DNA from 4 places in the Aminobacter sp. P4_D5 genome. Region 4 is predicted to be linked to each of the others. Evidence: predicted binding sites of a transcription regulator. Region 4 holds the regulator's gene; each other region holds the start of a gene.
The links. Region 4 encodes PhoB, which activates phosphate uptake and scavenging genes when phosphate is short. Its sites were predicted from a motif close to TGTCATNNANCTGTCAT; they were not measured.

Region 1 (2,201 bases), on a different contig from region 4:
TGCAGATGATCGGCAGCACGATTCTCGGAACCGCCTTCATAGGCGGGACGATCCTCCTGACGCTGGGCTCCTATCTGGCCATGCGGTTCATCACCGGTGGCGACCCCGAAGGCAAGGACCACGAACTGGCATCGTCCGTCGTCGTGCGTATCGCCGCTTTGCACGGGCTGATCCTTGCGCTGGTCTTCGCGCAGGAAATGATCGAATACCAGCAGCTCAAAAACGATAGCGCCACCGAAGCCGACGCTATCGCCGATGTCTATTATGACGCCGAGCGCTACGGCTTGGAGCAAGGTTTAGCCATCCAGCAGGCGCTATCTGGATATCTGCGTGTGGTGATCAAACAGGAATGGGCGGAGCTGGGTTCCTCCGGCGAGCTTTCATAGACCGCATGGGACCAATGGGACGTCGCCTATCGCGCTGTGCTCGATCTCGTTCCCGCAACCGGGCGCCAGACAAGCCTGCGCGATCATATGCTCAGGCAAATGCAGGCGATCGCCGAAGTTCGGGTGAAGCGCGACAATCATGGTCCCGACAGCATCAACGTGATGTTCTGGTTCGCCGCGGTGTCGGGCGTGGTCCTGATCGCATTCGGTTACTACCCCTACGCGCCCGAGCGGCGCAGTCTCATGCTGCTCTCGGTTGTCGGAGCCTACACCGGCATCATCTTGTTCTTGATCTACGCGTTTTCCAATCCGTACAGCCCGCCGGGAGCACTCAGTCCAGGCGCCTACGAGCGTCTGCAAAAGGAGATCGCATCGCCACCGGAGGCAAGCTGACGGGAGGGAATTCGCATTTGGATGCAATCAACAGCCAATTGCGGGCCGCCGACCTGTGCATCGTAACAAAACTGACATGGTCCTGACATTGCAGCTTCATGTCCCGGGTCTAGGCCGATGCCTGAAAAGGGCGAAAGCCTTGACAGGACAGGGAAACCACGATGCTCGAAATCCGCAACGTCACGCGCCGCTTTGGCAAGAGCGTCGCCGTCAACGGTGTCAACCTCCAGATCCAGCAGGGCCAGATGGTCGGCATCATCGGCCGCTCGGGCGCTGGCAAGTCGACGCTGCTGAAAACCATCAACCGCCTGATTGACCCGAGCCAGGGCTCGATCGTCTTCGACGGCACCGAAGTGTCGTCGCTGCGTGGTCCTTCACTCCGCCGCTGGCAGCGCGACTGCGCCATGATCTTCCAGCAGTTCAACCTGGTGCCGCGCCTCGACGTTTTGACCAATGTGTTGCTCGGCCGCCTGAACCACCGCTCGACCGCGCTCAACCTGCTTTCGATCTTCTCCCGCGAAGAACGCATCCGGGCGATCGCCGCACTGGAACGCCTCGACATCGCCCGCACAGCCCTTCAGCCAGCCGGCACTTTGTCCGGTGGCCAGCAGCAGCGTGTCGCCATCGCCCGCGCTTTGATGCAGGAGCCGAAGCTGATCCTCGCCGACGAGCCGATCGCCTCGCTTGATCCGCTCAACGCCAAGGTGGTGATGGACGCGCTTCAGGACATCAACCTGCGCGAAGGCATCACCGTCATCACCAATCTGCACACGCTCGACACCGCGCGCACCTATTGCAACCGCATCATCGGCATGTCCGCCGGCGCGGTCGTCTTCGACGGCGCACCTGAAGACCTCAACCGCGACGCAGTGCGCACGGTCTACGGTGCCGACAACGATGGCGCCGAAATCTCCGAAGCCATCACTTCCACCAGCATCCGCCCGGCAAGGGCGAAGCCTGCGATATCCGCCGCACCTCTCGAGCCCGCATACGCTTCGCTCTGAGGCCGTTCGCGTTCGCCTCGCCCGCGTCAAGGGCCTGCAATCAGCAACTGCAATCGACCCAGCAAGGTGCTGGGCCAACCTGGAGACTTGTCATGTTCAAGAAAGCACTTTTGAGCGCCGTTTCGCTCGCCGTCCTGGCGATCGGCTCGGCTCATGCCGCAGACCTCAAGGAATTCCGCATCGGCCTGATCGGTGGCGAAAACGAAGCCGACCGCCTGCGCAACTTCCAGTGCCTGGCCGACCAGCTTCCGGCCGTGCTCGGCGTCGAAAAGGTGTCGCTGTTCCCGGCGGCCGATTATGACGGCACCATCCAGGGCCTGCTCGGCGGCACGCTCGACTACGCCGAGCTCGGCGCGTCGGGCTATGCCAAGATCTACCTGCAGAACAAGGATGCGGTCGAGCCGATCCTGACCACCGT
Region 2 (2,201 bases), on a different contig from region 4:
CATGGCGCTCACGTCAACTGGAGTTCGCGGCTGCTCGGCGAGGGTTTCGTGTTTCATCGTGATGATCCGGCTTTGAGGGTAAGAGTCGGGCGCCACCTGTGGCGGCGCCCGGTTCAACGGACAAAAGTCGGGATCAGCTCTTCGGCTCGGACTTGGAGTCGTAACGCTTGGACCACTCGGCAAGAATTGCGTTGCGGTTGTTGGCGGCCCACTCGAAATCGTTCTTGATCATCTTTTCTTCGATGTTGGTGGGCAGGTGCGGAACAGGCTTTGCAACGCCGGGCATGGCAACGATCGCCCAGCCGACATTGTACATCTCGTTGGCCTTCTTGGTGACCGTCCAGTCGATGAACGTCTTGGCCGCTTCCTCTTTCGTCGTACCGGCAACGATCGCCGAGGCTTCCATGTCCCAGCCGATGCCTTCCTCAGGAATGATGATGTCGATCGGCGCACCTTCGGCCTTCGACTTGGCGGCGCGGAACTCGAAGGAGATACCGATCACCGTTTCGCCAGCAGCGGCCATCTTGCAGGGCTTGGAGCCGGAATGGGTGTAGGCGGCGATGTTCTGGTGCAGACCGTCCATGTAGGACCAGCCTTCCTTTTCACCGAATAGCTGGATCCAGCTCGACACGTCGAGATAGCCGGTACCCGACGATGCCGGGTTGGGCATGACGACATGGCCCTTGTATTCGGGCTTGGTCAGGTCCTTCCAGCTCTTGGGCGCGGTCAGACCAAGCTTGGCGCCTTCGACGGTGTTGTAGCAGATCGAGGCGGCCCAGCCGTCCATGCCGACCCATGCCGGAGGCGTGTCCTTGTCGACATATTGGGGCTTGAGCAGTTCCACGCCCTTGGGCGCGTAGGGCTCAAGCATGCCTTCTGCCTTGAGCACCAGAAGCGACGTCGCGGCCAGACCCCAGATCACGTCGGCCTGCGGATTGTCCTTCTCGGCGAGCAGCTTGGCGGTCACCACGCCAGTGGAGTCGCGGATGAAGTTGAGCTTGATGTCGGGATGGTCCTGGTTGAATGTCTCGGCGTAGCGCTTGAGATCTTCGGCTTCGATTGCCGTGTAGACTGTGAGCTCGGTCTCCGCCCATGCCGCCGACGACATCATCATCGTGGCGAAGGCGGCGAGCACGAAGGCTTTCTTCTGGTTCATGGATATCTGGCTCCCATTTGGATCGCTTTGGCACGTTCTGATTGGGAGAGGTCTGAGCAGGGATGCGCGTGCCGCGACTGCCCCGATTGCGCCTCGTCCAAGGCTGATACTGGGAACGAGGGGTCAATAAGTAAAATCTATTCTTTTTATGATACTGTAGGCTCAGCTTATGAGCTGCACAGATGTGCGACAGGCAAGTGACAGCATTGTTTCAAACAGGTGAAACGATCAGGAAAAGGCGAGCGCTACAACACCACAGGCGACGATGACCGCCGAGACGATGCGCGCCGGCCAGGGCCGTTCGCCGAAGATGAACAGGCCAATCAACGCCGCGATGATCACGCTCGATTCCCGCACCGCCGACACCGCGCCKAGCGGCGCGATGGTCTTGGCATAGATCACAAGGCCATAGGCGGTGACAGCGCCGAGCCCGCCGATCAGTCCCAGCCCAACCGTGCGCAGATCGATGGTGTGGGTGGCGCCGCGCCGGCGAAACAGCACGAACAATGTCACCGGAAGTTCAAGCAGGAACAGCCAGCCCATATAGCCGAATGGACTGTCGGACAGGCGCACGCCTATGCCGTCGATGACCGAATAAGAAGCGATCAGGACTCCGTTGATCGCAGCGGCACCCACCGCGCGCGGATCAGCATTCGCGGCACCCCGCTGGAAAGCCAGGAAGCCGATGCCGAACGTAATTGCCGCGAGCCCGGCCCAGCCGAGTGGCGGCAGCGTTTCGCCGATCATCACATAGGCGCCAAAGGCGACAAGGGCAGGCGCCAGTCCGCGCGCAATCGGATAGACCTGGCTGAGGTCGCCGAACTGGTAGGACTGGAACAGGAAGATGTAGTAGCCGAAGTGGATGACGGTCGACAAAAAGATGTAGATCCAGCTTTCCATCGACGGCGACGGTGCCGACAAGACCAGTACCGTGCCGAGTGTGGCGTGGGTGGCGGAGACGGCGGCAAGCACGACGGCGCGGTCGTTCGCCGCCTTGACGACGGCATTCCAGCTCGCGTGCAGGAACGCCGCGACCAGCACGATG
Region 3 (2,201 bases), on a different contig from region 4:
TTCGCGGATACGCTCGGGGAAACGCGGATTGAACGGCGGGAACTTCAGGTCGTCGCGCGGGACGGCGACGATTTCGGAAATCTGGTTGATGGCCAGAGGCCCACTCAGAATGCTGACCCGGTTGGCAGCAACGCCAAGCTCGCCGGCAACAAATTCGCGTAGTGCCGCCGGCATCTGGCTATCGAACTCGATTCGGACCACCGACCCACGCCGCCGGCGCTTGAGTGCGGTCTCAAACAACCGCACCAGGTCTTCGGATTCTTCCTCGACCTCGATGTCGCTATCGCGGATGATCTGGAACGTGCCGGAACCCTTGACCTCGTAGCCGGGGAAGAGCTTGCCGATGAACAGGCTCACCGTCTCCTCGATCGGGATGAACCGCACCGTGCGTTTGCGGTCCGGCAGCCTGATGTAGCGGCGCAGGGCCACCGGCAGGCGCAGCAAGGCCGTCATTTCCTCACCGTTCTTGCGGTGACGCAGCTGTAGCGCGATGGAGAACCCGAGATTGGGGATGAACGGAAACGGATGCGCCGGGTCGATCGACAGGGGCGTCAGGACCGGGAAGATCTGCTCCATGAAGTGGTCCTCGAGCCACTTCTTCTCATCCTTGGTGAGGTCGGTCGCGGAGATGCTCTCGATCCCTTCGAGCTTGAGCAACTCCATCAGGCTCGACAGGCTCTTCTGCTGGTCTTCCTGCAGGCGTTCGACCTCGAGCAGCAGCTGTTCGAGCTGCTGTTCCGGCGTGCGGCCATCGGCGCTGCGAATGGTGATTCCCTCGCGCACCTGCCCAGCGAGGCCGGCGACGCGGACCATGAAGAATTCATCGAGATTGCCGGCCGAAATCGACAGGAAGCGGACGCGTTCGAGCAGCGGGTGGTTGGGATTTTGTGCCTGTTCGAGCACTCGCCTGTTGAATTGCAGCCAGGAGAACTCACGATTGACGAAGCGATCGGGGTTGCCGTCTGCCGCGTCGGTCGGCGACTTGTCGTTGACGAAATCGGTATGTACCGGCCTCAACTGATTCATATGCAACCCTTCCCCACCGCAGCGTTCCGCCGCTTATCCGGCTCAACTTATCCTCTGACAGGCAATTGCGACAGTTTCATTTCAGCATCTTGCAAACCTGTCGCTTATGATACAAACGCTTCGGATAACGGCGTCGCAGATCCCTTGGACGTGCAAGCGAGCCGTGGCATTCATGCGCGAAGTTCCTCAGAAGGGAAAAACACCATGGCCGGCGGCTCCATCCCCCACTTCCAGAACGATGCTGGACATGCCCTGATCGAGATCGGCGTGAAGGAATTCATGTGCGTGGGCGCCAACCCGCCCTTCGATCACCCGCATGTGTTCCTCGACATGGGTGCGGACGCCGAAAAGGTCTGCCCCTACTGCTCGACGCTCTATCGCTTCTCGGCCAAGCTGAAGGCGACCGAGACACAGCCGTCAGGCTGCCTGTACGTCGCCGACCGCGCAGCCTGACGACAAAGCCGCGGTCATGCAATCGCGACAGATCGTGATGGCGGGAGCCGGCGTCGCCGGGCTCACTGCGGCGCTCGCCTTCGCAAGACATGGCTTTGGCGTTCGCGTGCACGAACGCGCGCCGACGCTGGCAGAAGTCGGTGCCGGACTCCAGCTTTCTCCCAACGCCACCCGTATACTAGACCGCCTTGGTGTGCTCGATCTGGTCAGCCCCTCGACCGTGCGGCCGGAAGCGGTCGTTCTGCGCMACGCGGCGACCTTGTCTGAACGGGCGCGCGTTCCCCTGGGTGCAGCGGCCGAGCGACGCTGGAAGGCTCCCTACCTCGTTGCCCATCGCGCCGACCTTCAACATGCCCTGCTCGCACAGGTCGCGGAAAGCCCCTTGATCGAGGTCACCATCGGCTCCGAGGTCACCGGCGTCGAGGCGCAGGCGGGCGGCATCACGGTGTCGACCACGCAAGGCGGTGTCGCCTCCAATGTCGACGCTGTTTTGTTTGTTGCAGCAGACGGCGTCTGGTCGACCAGCCGACGTCTTATCGGCCCGAACGAGAAGAGCCGGTTTTCAGGCGAACTGGCCTGGCGCACCACGCTCTCCTCTGACGGCGACGTCGGTCGACATTTTGCCGCGCTGAGCTCGCCGGCGATGGTAACGACTTATCTACACGCGGGCTTTCATCTGGTCGCCTACCCCATCCGTGCCGGCACAGCGATCAATCTCGCCG
Region 4 (2,201 bases):
GGGAAGCTCGACGCGGGCCTGCCAGGCAGGGCAGTCGCCCAGGCAGTGTGTGCTGGCGAAGCGGTCGTCAGAGGACTCACCGACACAGCGCTCCGGGGATGGCAAACACCCATCGGATCCGGCTGTAACTTCAGCCTGCAAGGTTACGCCCGGCAGCTCGCCAATGTTCATGCCTACGGCCGCTGCCCGATCGAGGGGCAGTCCGTAGAGGATGGTGATCAGCACCAGAACAATTACCGAGACAAAGTTGCGCACGGAGCGCCAACTAGCATGAAAACAGACAATTTTTGGTATCACCGAGATCACGAAAGTGTCATCGTCGGAACTTTAACTGCCATTCTTGAAGAAGTTGTCCATCAAAAGAATGGATGTGACGGAGCTCTTGCAGAACAACACTCCAATCACCAGAAGGTTGTTTACATCAGACCGACGCCAAAGCTTCGCGGCGCAGGCGATCTTCATGATTGAGCGCCACCACGCAGACCGGGCGGTCAGCAGTGCGTAGAGCTCGGCGTCGATGGCGGCACGCTGCCGATTGGCCTGATCTGCTGCTGGCCGCAGCCACTGGTGCGCTCGCCGCTTGCGGCAAGAACGGAACAGCGGCGCTAATCCTCGCGGATGGCGTAGCCGGCGCCGCGGATGGTGCGGATCACGTCGGGCATGCGGCCGGTATTGACTGCCTTACGCAAGCGCCCGACATGGACGTCGACGGTACGTTCGTCGATGTAGATCGTCTCGCCCCAGACATTGTCGAGCAACTGGCTGCGCGAAAACACCCGGCCGGGATGCCGCATCATGAACTCCAGCAGCCGGAATTCGGTTGGCCCGAGCTTGATCTCGCTCTTCTTGCGGTAGACCCGGTGCGACTCGCGGTCGAGCATGATGTCGCCGACCTTGAGGATCGAAGACAGCACTTCGGGCTTGGCCCGGCGCAGCAACGCCTTGACCCGTGCCATGAACTCGGGCGTCGAGAACGGCTTGACCAGATAGTCGTCGGCACCAGTCGACAGCCCGCGCACGCGGTCGCTCTCTTCGCCACGCGCCGTCAGCATGATGATCGGCAGCCGTTCGGTGTCGGGCCGCATCCGAAGCCTGCGGCACAGCTCGATGCCGGAGAGTGCCGGCACCATCCAGTCGAGCACCAAAAGGTCGGGCACGTTTTCCTGAAGCCGTATTTCGGCCTCGTCGCCACGCGTGACGACCTCGACCTGGTAGCCTTCGGACTCGAGGTTGTAGCGAAGCAGCACGCCCAGCGGCTCTTCGTCCTCGACGACCATGATCTTGGGGGCGATCATCGGCAGTCCTTCATGTTGGAGTTCAGGTGGCCGAAACCGGCGATGTGGTTTCTTCAACCTTCGGCCGGTGGAGCGGCAGCTGCGTGCCGGTCACCACGAAATACGCGTTCTCGGCGATATTGGTGACATGGTCGCCAATGCGCTCCAGGTTCTTGGCGCAGAACAGCAGATGCGTGCAGGCAGTGATGTTGCGCGGATCTTCCATCATGTAGGTCAGGAGCTCGCGGAACACCGCGTTGTACTGGATGTCGATCTTCTGGTCGTCGGCGCGCAGGTTCTTCAGGCCCTCGGCCTGGCGCGCGACATAGAGATCAACGACGCCCCGCACCTGGTCGAGCACCAGCTGTGCCATGGCATCGATCGAATGCGAAAGATTGCGTGGCGTCGGCGACTGGCCGACAGCGCCGACACGCTTGGCGATGTTCTTGGCGAGGTCGCCGATGCGTTCGAGATCCCCCGCCATACGGATGGCGCCAACCACGGCACGCAGGTCCTGTGCCATCGGCTGGCGCTTGGCGATCAGCGTGATGGCGCTGTTGTCGAGTTCGCGCTGCTTGGCGTCCATGATCGTGTCGTCGGCGACAACGCTTTGCGCCAGCGCCTGGTCGGACGACAACAGCGCGCGGATGGCACCGGCAACCATCGAGCCGCCGAGATCGCCCATGTCACGGATGAGCTGGTCGACATGCTGGAGTTCTTCGTCGAAGGACCGGACTGTATGTTCGCCCATGATTTATTCCTCGTCTCGTATACGGCGGCGAAAACGTCCACTCAGCCGAAGCGGCCGGTGATGTAGTCCTGCGTCCGCTTGTCGTCGGGGTTGGTGAACATCTTGTCGGTAGCGCCTTCCTCGACGAGATAGCCGAGGTGGAACATCGCGGTGCGCTGCGACACGCGTGCCGCCTG

Region 1: the regulator PhoB is predicted to act here: its motif matches at 841-857, upstream of phnC (phosphonate ABC transporter ATP-binding protein).
Region 2: the regulator PhoB is predicted to act here: its motif matches at 1,343-1,359, upstream of AC1DWF_RS15355 (putative 2-aminoethylphosphonate ABC transporter substrate-binding protein).
Region 3: the regulator PhoB is predicted to act here: its motif matches at 1,094-1,110, upstream of AC1DWF_RS28540 (RNA degradosome polyphosphate kinase).

The regions. Positions count from the first base shown of each region.
Region 1 is NZ_JBFUIP010000055.1:1,432-3,632, reverse strand. It holds partial or broken gene AC1DWF_RS14135 (bestrophin-like domain) at 1-779, shown strand, start outside; gene phnC (phosphonate ABC transporter ATP-binding protein) at 941-1,783, shown strand; gene phnD (phosphonate ABC transporter substrate-binding protein) at 1,876-2,201, shown strand, end outside.
Region 2 is NZ_JBFUIP010000062.1:18,803-21,003, reverse strand. It holds gene AC1DWF_RS15360 (putative 2-aminoethylphosphonate ABC transporter ATP-binding protein) at 1-57, opposite strand, end outside; gene AC1DWF_RS15355 (putative 2-aminoethylphosphonate ABC transporter substrate-binding protein) at 134-1,156, opposite strand; gene AC1DWF_RS15350 (EamA family transporter) at 1,385-2,201, opposite strand, start outside.
Region 3 is NZ_JBFUIP010000223.1:3,534-5,734, forward strand. It holds gene AC1DWF_RS28540 (RNA degradosome polyphosphate kinase) at 1-1,026, opposite strand, end outside; gene AC1DWF_RS28545 (zinc-finger domain-containing protein) at 1,231-1,479, shown strand; gene AC1DWF_RS28550 (FAD-dependent monooxygenase) at 1,496-2,201, shown strand, end outside.
Region 4 is NZ_JBFUIP010000239.1:480-2,680, reverse strand. It holds gene AC1DWF_RS29185 (hypothetical protein) at 271-468, shown strand; gene phoB (phosphate regulon transcriptional regulator PhoB) at 606-1,295, opposite strand; gene phoU (phosphate signaling complex protein PhoU) at 1,318-2,025, opposite strand; partial or broken gene AC1DWF_RS29170 (phosphate ABC transporter ATP-binding protein) at 2,067-2,201, opposite strand, start outside.